Regions from separate parts of the Citrobacter pasteurii genome, predicted to be linked through region 4. Evidence: predicted binding sites of a transcription regulator. Region 4 holds the regulator's gene; each other region holds the start of a gene.
The links. Region 4 encodes PurR, which represses purine synthesis genes. Its sites were predicted from a motif close to CANGCAAACGTTTGCNTG; they were not measured.

Region 1: a site for PurR is predicted at 2,030-2,047, ahead of raiA (ribosome-associated translation inhibitor RaiA). Genes of this name have one in related genera too.
Region 2: a site for PurR is predicted at 1,391-1,408, ahead of purE (5-(carboxyamino)imidazole ribonucleotide mutase). Genes of this name have one in related genera too.
Region 3: a site for PurR is predicted at 1,336-1,353, ahead of glyA (serine hydroxymethyltransferase). Genes of this name have one in related genera too.

Annotation. Positions count from the first base shown of each region.
Region 1 is NZ_CP077262.1:1,567,516-1,570,635, forward strand. Features, by position in the region: gene tyrA (bifunctional chorismate mutase/prephenate dehydrogenase) at 1-86, shown strand, start outside; gene pheA (bifunctional chorismate mutase/prephenate dehydratase) at 182-1,342, opposite strand; Phe leader region at 1,365-1,490, opposite strand; gene pheL (pheA operon leader peptide PheL) at 1,442-1,489, opposite strand; gene raiA (ribosome-associated translation inhibitor RaiA) at 1,593-1,931, opposite strand; gene bamD (outer membrane protein assembly factor BamD) at 2,202-2,939, opposite strand; gene rluD (23S rRNA pseudouridine(1911/1915/1917) synthase RluD) at 3,071-3,120, shown strand, end outside.
Region 2 is NZ_CP077262.1:3,942,556-3,945,675, forward strand. Features, by position in the region: gene ppiB (peptidylprolyl isomerase B) at 143-637, shown strand; gene lpxH (UDP-2,3-diacylglucosamine diphosphatase) at 640-1,362, shown strand; gene purE (5-(carboxyamino)imidazole ribonucleotide mutase) at 1,480-1,989, shown strand; gene purK (5-(carboxyamino)imidazole ribonucleotide synthase) at 1,986-3,053, shown strand.
Region 3 is NZ_CP077262.1:1,621,266-1,624,385, forward strand. Features, by position in the region: gene hmpA (NO-inducible flavohemoprotein) at 1-1,143, opposite strand, end outside; gene glyA (serine hydroxymethyltransferase) at 1,469-2,722, shown strand; gene hcaD (phenylpropionate dioxygenase ferredoxin reductase subunit) at 2,815-3,120, opposite strand, start outside.
Region 4 is NZ_CP077262.1:2,926,877-2,929,996, forward strand. Features, by position in the region: gene I6L54_RS14295 (MFS transporter) at 1-827, opposite strand, end outside; gene cydH (cytochrome bd-I accessory subunit CydH) at 1,005-1,094, opposite strand; gene purR (HTH-type transcriptional repressor PurR) at 1,392-2,417, shown strand; gene punR (DNA-binding transcriptional activator PunR) at 2,414-3,120, opposite strand, start outside.

The DNA.
Region 1 (3,120 bases), 1.4 Mb from region 4:
TAGAACATTGGTTTGGCGATTATGCGCAGCGCTTCCAGAGTGAAAGCCGCACTCTGTTGCGCCAGGCGAATGACAGCCGTCCTTAATTAAGACGCCGGATGGCGGCTTCGCCTTATCCGGCCTACAAAAATCGCATGAATTGTAGGCCGGATAAGCGTAGTGCCTCCGGTATTGTCAAACGTTAGCTTGGATCGACCGGCACCACGTTTTCACTCGGATAACATCCCAATACTTTCATCGAACGCGTAATCTCACCCAGCTCTTTCAATGCTTTTTGCATTTGGGGCGATTCCAGATTGGCCTGGATATCAAGATAAAACATCTCTTCCCACGGATTGCCGTGAATCGGGCGTGACTCCAGTTTAGTCATAATCAGATTATGGTTACGCAGCACCAGCAATGCTTCTACCAGAGCACCGGCCTGTTGCCCTGTCGCCATCAGCAACGTTGTTTTCGCTGGAACCTGGTCGGAAACATTGATTGCTTTACGTGCCAGTACCACGAAGCGGGTAATGTTTTGCGTCTGGTTAGCTTCAATGTGCTCAAGAACCTGCAAACCATACAGCACGCCTCCGGCTTCGCTCCCAAGAGCCGCCACGCGCGGCGAGTTAGCCTGCGCAACTTTTTCCATTGCTGCAGAGGTGCTTTCGGTGTACTCAATCTTCCAGTGTGGATGGCGATTCAGGAATTTGCTGCACTGCTGGAACGGCTGCGGATGGCTGTAAACCGTTTCAATAGTCTCGAGATCTGTTGTGCCGGACACCAGTACACAGTGGTCAATCGTGATGGTCATCTCGCCAACGATAGACAAGCTGGTGTGCTGTAGCAGGTCGTAAACGTCGTTGATCCCGCCGGAGCTGGTGTTTTCAATAGGCACTACCGCGTAGTCTGCCTGTCCGGTCTCAACCTGATTAAAGATATCGGCAAATTTCGCGCAGCCGCTTTCAATAAACTGCTCAAAATGACGTGCGGCGTACTGACGGGCGGCGAGGTGTGAGTAAGAGCCTTTTGGTCCCAGGAAGGCTACGCGTGCAGAGTGCGGATTGATTTTGTTCAGGTGCTGCTGCAGCAGTGCCTGTTGCGTCAGGACGGAGTCTTCGATAATCAGTTGGAACAGGCGCGTGATGTAGTGGGCATCGAGGTGATGCGCTTTACCAAGCTGAATTAAACGGTCCAGCAGATCGCGTTCCCGATCAATATCGCGTACTGGGCGATGAGACAGCAACTTGGCTTTGCCGACCTCTACCGCCAGACCACGTCGTTCTGCCAGCAGGGCCAGTAATTTTTCATCCAGCGTGCTTATCTTATCGCGCAGCGCCAGCAATGGGTTTTCCGATGTCATAGTGTTGCCTTTCTTGTTATCAATAAAAAAGGCCCCCCGTTGTGGGAGGCCTTATTGTTCGTCTTCGCATTCTTTATCACACGACGAAACGCCTCCCATTCAGGGGAAGGTAAAAAAGAATGCGAAGAAGAACGGGACAAGTTTCATATAATTTTCCTTAGGCTATATCAGTAAAGTACCCGTACTGTTTTCACCCTGTCAACAAAAAACGCGCCCGAAGGCGCGTTGGCGATACACTCAATGTAAGGGACTACTCTTCTTCTGCTTCGACGAAGTTGGCGTCTTTTACTGAAGTTGTTGCACGACGGGCTTCGCCTTTGTGCTGCACTTTATTGAGCTGCCGTTCCAGCTTGTTGATCAAATCGTTAATGGCGGTGTACATATCCTCGTGTTTTGCGCTGGCGACCAGATGTCCGTTCGGTGTATTGATGGTGGCATCAGCAATGAAACCCTGTGGCTCCTTAGACAGAATGATATGTGGATTAATCAGATGAGTTTGCCATTTATCCAGTTTGGCGAGACGGTCTGCGACATGCTGGCGAATTGCCGGAGTAATTTCCATTTGTTTACTGGTAATGTTCATTGTCATAAATTTTACCTCTTGTCTTTCCCGTCTTGGTGATTCCAGCATACCGTTCCTAATGTCAAAATATGTGATCTAAATCACATATTTTTGTCGCTTTTTGTCAAGAAAACCTTTTTGTGAGGCACCGCAGGAACAGGCGATTTTTTACTTGAGGAATACCTGAAAGCAGGCCATATTTGATAGGATGCGTCGCAGCTAAACCGCTTCAGTTGTGGTGTTAACGGATAAAAAAAACGGCAGCCCAAAGGCTGCCGTTGTGCATTCTGAGGTCAATCAGGTGTTGCTGCTGTTAGCGGCAATGATTTTCGCTACTTTTTCTGCCTGGGCATTCATCTGCATTTGGCGATAAGCGTTTTCCATCAACGGCAGGGCATCACGCGTTGCCTGGGTATCCGGATAGTCACGCAGCATACCTTCCACACGGTTCACGACTGCAACCCATGCGCCACGGGCGGTATAATACTCAGCAACAGAGTATTCATACTTCGCCAGACGATCTTTCAGGAACACCAGACGCTTCGTGGCATCGGTGGTGTACTGGCTGTTCGGATAGCCACGTACCAGTTTGGAAAAGTCATTAAACGCAGCTCGGGCATGCTGTGGATCGCGATCGCTACGATCGACGCCAAAGAATCCTTGCAGCGCGCTATCGTCCAACGCCATATTGGTCAGGCCACGCATATACATGACATAATCAATATTAGGGTGTGTCGGATTAAGACGGATAAAACGATCGATGGCAGCCTGAGCAAGTGGCAGATCGGCGTTTTTGTAGTAGGCGTAGATGAGATCTAATTGCACCTGCTGAGAATACGGTCCAAATGGATAGCGGTTATCCAACGCTTCCAATTGCGTTATTGCCTGTTTCCAGTTACCGTCCTGCAGCTTTTGCTGAGCAGTCGCGTAGATTTCATTTGGCGGATTATCGGGCACCTCTTCCTTTGAACCAGAGCAACCCGCCAAAAACAGGCTCAACGTGGCTGCTGCCACCAGATATTTCATGCGCGTCATGACGTTTTGACTTTCCTCAAAATGTAATACGGGAGATTCTCTGTTCCTGCTCCCGGTTAAGACCAGCTACAATAGCACACTATATTAAACGGCAAAGCCGTAAAACCCAACGTTAAACGAAGAAGCAGTTTATGGCACAACGAGTAGAACTCACCGCAACAGTCTCCGAAAATCAGCTTGG
Region 2 (3,120 bases), 1.0 Mb from region 4:
CAAAGCCCTATAATACCTATAAATTGGCCCCGAAGCAGCACACTTTGCAAGGTGATCGAACCTTGCGGTTATGCTATAACACACCCCTAACTCTGACCCTTGACGGGGTCGAAGCACCAATCTATCGGAACAGGATGCAAAAATGGTTACTTTCCACACTAATCACGGCGATATCGTAATCAAAACGTTTGATGATAAAGCGCCTGAAACAGTTAAAAACTTCCTGGACTACTGCCGCGAAGGTTTTTACAACAACACCATTTTCCACCGTGTTATTAACGGTTTCATGATCCAGGGCGGCGGTTTTGAGCCGGGCATGAAGCAAAAAGCCACGAAAGAGGCGATCAAAAACGAAGCCAACAATGGTCTGAAAAACACCCGTGGCACGCTGGCAATGGCGCGTACTCAGGCTCCGCACTCCGCGACAGCTCAGTTCTTCATCAACGTTGCTGACAACGACTTCCTGAACTTCTCCGGCGAAAGCATGCAGGGCTGGGGTTACTGTGTGTTCGCTGAAGTTGTCGAAGGTATGGATGTCGTTGATAAAATCAAAGGCGTTTCCACCGGTCGCAGCGGCATGCATCAGGACGTACCAAAAGAAGACGTTATCATCGAAAACGTGACCGTCAGCGAGTAATCGTGACGACACTGTTTATTGCAGATCTTCATCTCTGCACGGAAGAACCGGCAATCACCGCCGGTTTTCTGCGCTTTTTAGCCGACGATGCACGAAAGGCCGATGCGTTGTACATTCTTGGCGATCTGTTTGAGGCCTGGATAGGCGATGACGATCCCAATCCCCTACATCGTGAAATGGCCGCAGCGATAAAAGCGCTGACGGATTCCGGTGTTCCCTGCTTTTTCATTCATGGCAATCGTGATTTTCTGATCGGCAAGCGTTTTGCCCGTGAGAGCGGCATGACCCTGTTACCTCAGGAAAAAGTGCTCAACCTGTATGGCCGCAACGTACTGATCATGCATGGCGACACATTGTGCACCGACGATACAGGCTATCAGGCGTTTCGCGCTAAGGTTCATCAGCCCTGGCTACAAAAACTGTTTCTCTCCCTGCCGTTATTCATTCGCCAACGCATCGCCGCAAAGATGCGCGCCGGAAGCAAAGCCGCCAATAGCAGTAAATCGCTGGAGATCATGGATGTGAATCCGCAGGCCGTGATTAACGAGATGGAAAAACATCAGGTCCAGTGGTTAATTCACGGTCATACCCATCGCCCGGCAGTCCACGAACTCACGGCCAATGCACAACCCGCTTTCCGCGTGGTGTTAGGTGCCTGGCACACTGAAGGTTCGATGATTAAAGTCACACCTGACGACGTTGAACTGATCGCTTTTCCGTTTTAATCACAGCTGAAAACGTCTGCACACAAGCAACGCAATCGTTTTCCTTGTTTTTAAAACGTGCTATTCTCTCTCGCCTCTAAAGCAGTGTGAAGCACACCCACAGGAGTTTTTAGACGCATGTCTTCCCGCAATAATCCGGCGCGTGTCGCCATCGTGATGGGGTCCAAAAGCGACTGGGCTACCATGCAGTTCGCCGCCGAAATCTTCGAAATGCTGGACGTTCCGCACCATGTTGAAGTCGTCTCAGCCCACCGTACCCCTGATAAACTGTTCAGCTTCGCCGAAAGCGCTGAAGAAAACGGTTATCAGGTTATTATTGCGGGTGCTGGCGGTGCAGCGCATCTGCCGGGCATGATTGCAGCGAAAACGCTGGTCCCCGTGTTAGGCGTTCCGGTACAAAGCGCAGCGTTGAGCGGCGTAGATAGCCTCTACTCAATCGTGCAGATGCCACGCGGCATCCCCGTGGGTACGCTGGCGATTGGGAAAGCGGGTGCGGCAAATGCGGCCCTGCTGGCAGCACAAATTCTGGCAACACACGACAAAGCATTACATCAGCGTCTGAGCGACTGGCGCAAAGCACAGACCGATGAGGTACTGGAGAACCCGGACCCGCGAGGTGCGGCATGAAGCAGGTCTGCGTACTCGGTAACGGTCAGTTAGGGCGCATGCTGCGTCAGGCTGGCGAGCCGCTGGGCATTGCGGTCTGGCCAGTCGGGCTGGATGCCGAACCCGCCGCAGTCCCCTTTCAGCAAAGCGTCATTACCGCTGAGATCGAGCGCTGGCCGGAAACCGCGTTAACCCGCGAGCTGGCGCGCCATCCGGCATTCGTGAATCGTGATGTCTTCCCGATTATTGCCGACCGCCTGACGCAAAAGCAGCTTTTTGACAAGCTCGGCCTGGCAACCGCGCCGTGGCAACTGTTGGCGGATAAAAGCGAATGGTCTGCAGTATTTGACAAACTGGGTGAACTGGCGATTGTTAAACGTCGCGTCGGCGGCTATGACGGTCGCGGTCAGTGGCGTTTGCGCGCGAATGAAACTGAACAATTGCCGGATGATTGCTACGGCGAGTGCATCGTCGAGCAGGGCATTAACTTCTCGGGTGAAGTGTCGCTGGTAGGCGCTCGCGCACACGACGGCAGCACGGTTTTCTATCCGCTGACCCACAACCTGCATCAGGACGGCATTCTGCGTACCAGCGTGGTCTTCCCACAGGCTAACGCCAGACAGCAGGCACAGGCCGAAGCGATGCTTTCCGCCATCATGCAGGAGCTGGGTTATGTCGGCGTGATGGCGATGGAATGTTTCATTACCCCGGAAGGTCTGCTGATTAACGAACTGGCACCTCGCGTGCACAACAGCGGGCACTGGACACAAAACGGTGCCAGCATCAGCCAGTTCGAGTTGCACCTGCGAGCCATTACCCAGCTACCGCTACCAACACCGGTGGTGAACACACCTTCGGTGATGGTGAACCTGATTGGTAGCGACCTGAACTACGACTGGCTGAAACTGCCGCTGGTCCATCTGCACTGGTACGACAAAGAAGTGCGTGAAGGACGAAAGGTCGGCCACCTGAACCTGAGCGACAGCGATACCGCGCGCCTTAGCGCGACACTGGAAGCGCTTATCCCCCTGCTGCCGCCGGAATATGCCAGCGGTATTATCTGGGCGCAGTCAAAGCTGAAATAAGCCATTAATGTCGGGGAGTTGATTTTATCCTTCCCCGGCCCCTCTTCTGGCGCGTAAAATCCCCTCC
Region 3 (3,120 bases), 1.3 Mb from region 4:
TTTTACGCCCAGACCAACCAGCTGCTTTGCGGCAAACTGCATAAAGCTAACCGGACCGCACAGATAAAACTGCATCGCCGGATCGCTGATTGCGCTTTCCAGCTTGTTCAAATCCATCAGACCTACGCTATCAAACGCACCTTTCGCGCGATCGGCTTCGGTTGGCTCACGATACCAGGTGTGTGCACTAAAGCGTGGCAGCGTTTTGCCGAGTTCATTTACTTCATCAGCGAAGGCATGTACATCGCCATTTTCTGCCGCGTGGAACCAGTTAACCTGCGCCGTATGCTTCGCTTTTGCCAACGTGTCCAGCATCGCCAGCATTGGGGTTTGTCCCACGCCCGCGGAGATCAGAGATACCGGGGTGTCGGTCGCAACGTCCATAAAGAAATCGCCCGCAGGTGCGGCCAGGTGAACAACGTCGCCAACATTCGCATGGTTGTGCAGCCAGGTGGAAACCTGACCACCGTCTTCACGCTTAACGGCAATACGATAGCCTTTGCCATCAGGTTTACGGGTCAGTGAGTACTGACGAATTTCCTGATGCGGGAAACCTTCCGGCTTTAACCAGACGCCCAGGTATTGTCCCGGATGATATTCAGCTACTGCGCCACCATCGACAGGTTCAAACTCAAAGCTGGTGATCAGTGCACTGCGTGGGGTTTTTGCCACGATGCGGAAAGGACGAGTACCTTCCCAGCCGCCATTTTTATTGGCATTTTCGCTATAGATTTGCGCTTCACGGTTGATGAAAACGTTCGCCAGCACACCATACGCTTTACCCCACGCATCCAGCACTTCCTGGCCTGGGCTGAACATTTCGTCCAGCGTTGCCAGCAAATGACCACCCACGATGTTGTACTGCTCTGGTTTAATCTGGAAGCTGGTATGCTTTTGCGCGATTTTCTCAACCGCTGGCAACAGCGCCGCCAGGTTTTCGATATTGCTGGCATACGCGGCAATCGCGTTAAACAGCGCCTCGCGCTGATCGCCATTACGCTGGTTACTCATGTTGAAAATTTCTTTCAGCTCTGGGTTATGCGTAAACATGCGATCGTAGAAATGGGCGGTCAGCTTCGGACCTGTTTCAACCAGCAGGGGAATGGTGGCTTTCACTGTAGCGATGGTTTGTGCGTCAAGCATACGGTCTTCCTTTATCTGAGACTTTAATGATGTATGTCAAATACATCTTATAAAAAATACCCCTGCATTGTAAATGGTTCTTTGTAACTTTGCGTTGTAAAGGTTACATCGTGAAAAATCTGCATCACAAACCTGAAAAGAAATCCGTTGAAATTCAGCAGACCTTTGTTCTCCAAAGCCTTGCGTGCCGTGAAGGTAATCGTTTGCGTAAAATCCTTTGTCAAGACCTGTTATCGAAGAATGATTCGGTTATACTGTTGGCCGAAGTCCTAGGGACTGCCTTTTTAGGCCGAAATTCTATTGTTAGCTGAGTCAGGAGATGCGGATGTTAAAGCGTGAAATGAACATTGCCGATTATGATGCCGAACTGTGGCAGGCTATGGAGCAGGAAAAAGTACGTCAGGAAGAGCACATCGAACTGATCGCCTCCGAAAACTACACCAGCCCGCGTGTTATGCAGGCGCAGGGTTCTCAGCTGACCAACAAATATGCTGAAGGTTATCCGGGCAAGCGCTACTACGGCGGTTGCGAGTACGTTGATATCGTTGAGCAACTGGCTATCGATCGTGCCAAAGAGCTGTTTGGCGCTGACTACGCTAACGTACAGCCGCACTCTGGTTCTCAGGCTAACTTCGCTGTTTACACCGCTCTGCTGCAACCGGGCGATACCGTTCTGGGTATGAACCTGGCACAAGGCGGCCACCTGACTCACGGCTCCCCGGTTAACTTCTCCGGCAAACTGTACAACATCATCCCTTACGGTATTGATGAGTCCGGTAAAATTGACTACGAAGACATGGCGAAGCAGGCCAAAGAGCACAAGCCGAAGATGATCATCGGCGGTTTCTCTGCTTACTCTGGCGTGGTTGACTGGGCCAAAATGCGTGAAATTGCTGACAGCATCGGCGCATACCTGTTCGTTGACATGGCGCACGTTGCGGGTCTGATTGCCGCAGGCGTTTACCCGAACCCGGTTCCACACGCACACGTTGTCACCACCACCACCCACAAAACGCTGGCGGGTCCGCGCGGCGGCCTGATCCTGGCGAAAGGCGGTGATGAAGAGCTGTACAAAAAACTCAACTCTGCGGTGTTCCCAAGCGCGCAGGGCGGCCCGTTGATGCACGTGATCGCGGCGAAAGCCGTGGCGCTGAAAGAAGCAATGGAGCCTGAGTTCAAGGTTTACCAGCAGCAGGTTGCTAAAAACGCCAAAGCGATGGTGGAAGTGTTCCTGAACCGTGGCTACAAAGTGGTTTCTGGCGGTACTGAAAACCACCTGTTCCTGCTGGATCTGGTTGATAAAAACCTGACCGGTAAAGAAGCTGATGCCGCGCTGGGCCGCGCTAACATCACCGTCAACAAAAACAGCGTGCCGAACGATCCGAAGAGCCCGTTTGTGACTTCCGGTATCCGTATCGGTTCTCCGGCAATCACTCGCCGTGGCTTCAAAGAAGCGGAAGCGAAAGAGCTGGCTGGCTGGATGTGTGACGTGCTGGACAACATCAATGACGAAGCCGTAATCGAGCGCGTCAAAGGTAAAGTTCTGGATATCTGCGCACGCTTCCCGGTTTACGCGTAAGCCATACTGATTGCTGGATGGCGGTGTAAACACCTTATCCGGCCTACAGGTAACTCACATGTAGGCCAGATAAACGACGTGCCATCCGGCAGTTATATTGACTTAAGCAACATTGTTTCATCGACTAAAGCCGCCATTGGTGGCTTTTTCTTTGCCTGAATCCATTTTCTCAATAAACGTATTTCTCGCCCCTGATTCAACGTTACTGCGCCGACAATCACGCCATCCTGTAGGTTAAACCATATTGCTTTATGCGCATCTGAATTACCGCGTATGAGCCAGCTTTCTCCCTGCATATCGCCAACAAGTTGTAGATTGTCATTAAATTGGTCGGTCCAGAACCAGTCTGGTGTCTTTTCCGGCAACGGCAGATTTAGCATTGCGGCGGCGGCAATCTG
Region 4 (3,120 bases):
AGCAACAGTAAAAAGCCTTTCAGTGTACCGTTAACCGAACGGTCAGCCAGTTTACCGCCCAGATAGTTACCGATAGAGAACCCAACGCCAATCAGCACCAGCATACCGGTGACAAACGCCGGCGTAGCATGAGTAATGCTATGCAGCACGGGTGAGATGTAGGTATAAAGCGTAAACATCGCACCGGCCCCCAGAACGGTCGTCAGTAAAGCTGACACCACTTGTGGACGCATTAACACCGCCAGTTCTTTGCGCACATCAGGGCGCTCACCAGCCCCGCCTTGCGGTAACGAGAAGAACAGGCTGACCATCGCGATAACACCCAGTCCCGCCGTCGCCATAAAGGACATTCGCCAGCCGATGGTTTCCCCAAGCCAGGTTGCCGCGGGAACACCGCCAATATTCGCGATAGTTAACCCCATAAACATCGTCGCAACGGCGCTGGCCTGTTTATGTTTGGGGACAACGCTTGCCGCCACAACCGAACCGAGGCCAAAAAATGCCCCGTGGTTAAGACTGGTCAAAATGCGCGACAGCATCAGCGTCGTGTAATCCGGAGATATCGCCGAAAGCACATTACCCAACGTAAAAATGGCCATCAGGAAGATAAGCGCATTGCGACGCGCACGATGGGACAGAAGTAATGTCATCAGCGGTGCGCCAACCATCACGCCTACCGCATACGCGCTGATTAACATCCCTGCTGCCGGAATTGAAACATCCACGCCTTTGGCAATGACGGGTAACAATCCCATGGGAGAAAATTCGGTGGTGCCAATGCCAAACGCTCCGATCGCCAGCGCCAGTAAAGGATAATTTATTTTCATCTATCGACTCCGTAACGTCGAGCCTTGGCACGACACATCATAAGAGTCAAAAGCATGACATTGATCGCAAAATTAATAAAGTTAACAAAACTGCAAAAGACTTTTGCTTATTTGCAAAAAATAGGACGAAAAAGGTAAGCAGAAAGGATGAGGGAGAGCGAACTCCCTCGGGGGAAATCAGTGCAGTGCTGCAGTCAGGCCACCCGCGACAATCAGGCCCAGAACAATTATGGTCGTCACTAACGAAAATTTCAGATCGGTGCTCATCAAGTTTTCTCCTTTTTATTCCCACACAAAAAGTGATATTGCGCATTTTTACACACTTGAAAGCAAAAATCTCTCACGATTTATATTGATAACTGCTTTTAACTCTTCCCCTTTTCGTTAAGATCAGACAAAATTCCACGCTTACTTGATTAGCGTACCGGCCATTGACCCCTTCCTGACGTTCCGTGTCGTTTTCCCGGCGTGCCGCAACCCTGACGTTGCGTTGAGGGTGTGTGAAGGCAAACGTTTACCTGGAGTATTCTCAGGAGCTTAGGATATGGTCTGGAGTGAGATGTAATGGCAACTATTAAAGATGTAGCGAAGCGAGCAAACGTTTCCACTACAACCGTATCACACGTAATTAACAAAACGCGCTTTGTCGCGGAAGAAACGCGCAACGCTGTCTGGGCAGCGATTAAAGAACTGCACTATTCTCCGAGCGCAGTAGCGCGTAGCCTGAAGGTGAATCACACCAAATCGATCGGTTTGTTGGCAACCAGCAGCGAAGCGGCCTATTTCGCTGAAATTATTGAGGCAGTTGAAAAAAATTGTTTCCAGAAAGGCTACACGCTGATTCTGGGCAACGCCTGGAACAGTCTCGAAAAACAGCAGGCTTATCTGTCGATGATGGCGCAAAAGCGCGTTGATGGCCTGTTGGTAATGTGTTCAGAGTATCCGGAATCACTGCTTTCCATGCTCGAAGAGTATCGCCATATCCCGATGGTGGTCATGGACTGGGGCGAGGCCAAAGCCGACTTTACCGATACCGTCATTGATAACGCCTTCGAAGGCGGTTACATGGCGGGCCGGTATCTGATTGAACGCGGTCATCGTGAGATCGGCGTGATCCCGGGACCTATGGAGCGTAATACCGGCGCAGGCCGCCTGGCTGGCTTCATGAAAGCGATGGAAGAAGCGCTGATTAAAGTCCCCGAAAACTGGATTGTGCAGGGTGATTTCGAACCTGAATCCGGCTACCGCGCTATGCAGCAAATCATCTCCCAGTCGCATCGCCCAACCGCCGTATTCTGTGGTGGCGATATTATGGCGATGGGTGCGCTGTGTGCTGCAGACGAGATGGGGCTGCGCGTACCGCAGGATATCTCAGTTATCGGTTACGATAACGTGCGCAACGCCCGTTACTTCACCCCTGCGCTGACAACCATCCATCAGCCAAAAGATTCACTGGGTGAAACGGCCTTCAACATGCTGTTAGACCGAATCGTGAATAAACGTGAAGAGTCGCAGTCTATCGAGGTGCACCCACGCCTGATAGAGCGTCGTTCCGTTGCCGACGGTCCATTCCGCGATTATCGTCGTTAAGACTGTTGTGTGGGAGCCTCATCCGGCTCCCGCAGCCACTCTTTATTCAGCGTCTCACTATCCCCCAGGTAGTCCAGTAACCAGCTCAGTGCAGGCGACGTATCATTCTGCTGCCAGGTCAGGCAACAAGCGGCATCCGGGAACGGATTTTCCAGCTGTAACGCCACCCATTTACCGCCATCGATCCACGGTTTTGCAAAATGCGTCGGCACCATCCCGACACAGAGTCCGGCTGACAAGCAGGTAGCCGAGGATTCCCAGTCAGGCACAACGACGCGTTTTTGGTTGTCCAGCAGCCATGTAATACGTTTCGGCAGTGTGCGGGACGTATCTTCGCGTACCAGCGATGGCCAGTTGCGCAACGTATCGTCACTGAGCGGTCCTGGCATTGCCGCCAACGGATGATGACTGGCCACCACGCAACTCCAGCTCAGCATTCCCATATCCCGGAACGTATAGCGCCCCCCTACCGGAATGGCCTGCGTTGCTCCGATAGCTAACTCCACGCGACCATACGAAAGCGCGTCCCAGACGCCATTAAACACCTCCTGAAAGACCAGAAGTTCTACATCATCGAAATGGCGGTAGAAATCCACAATCATCTGTCGGGTCCGTTCTGGACGCACAATATTATCTACCGCAATCGCCAGTTGTCCTCGCCAGCCATTGGCGATTTGTTGACATTGCTGACGGGTGATCTGCA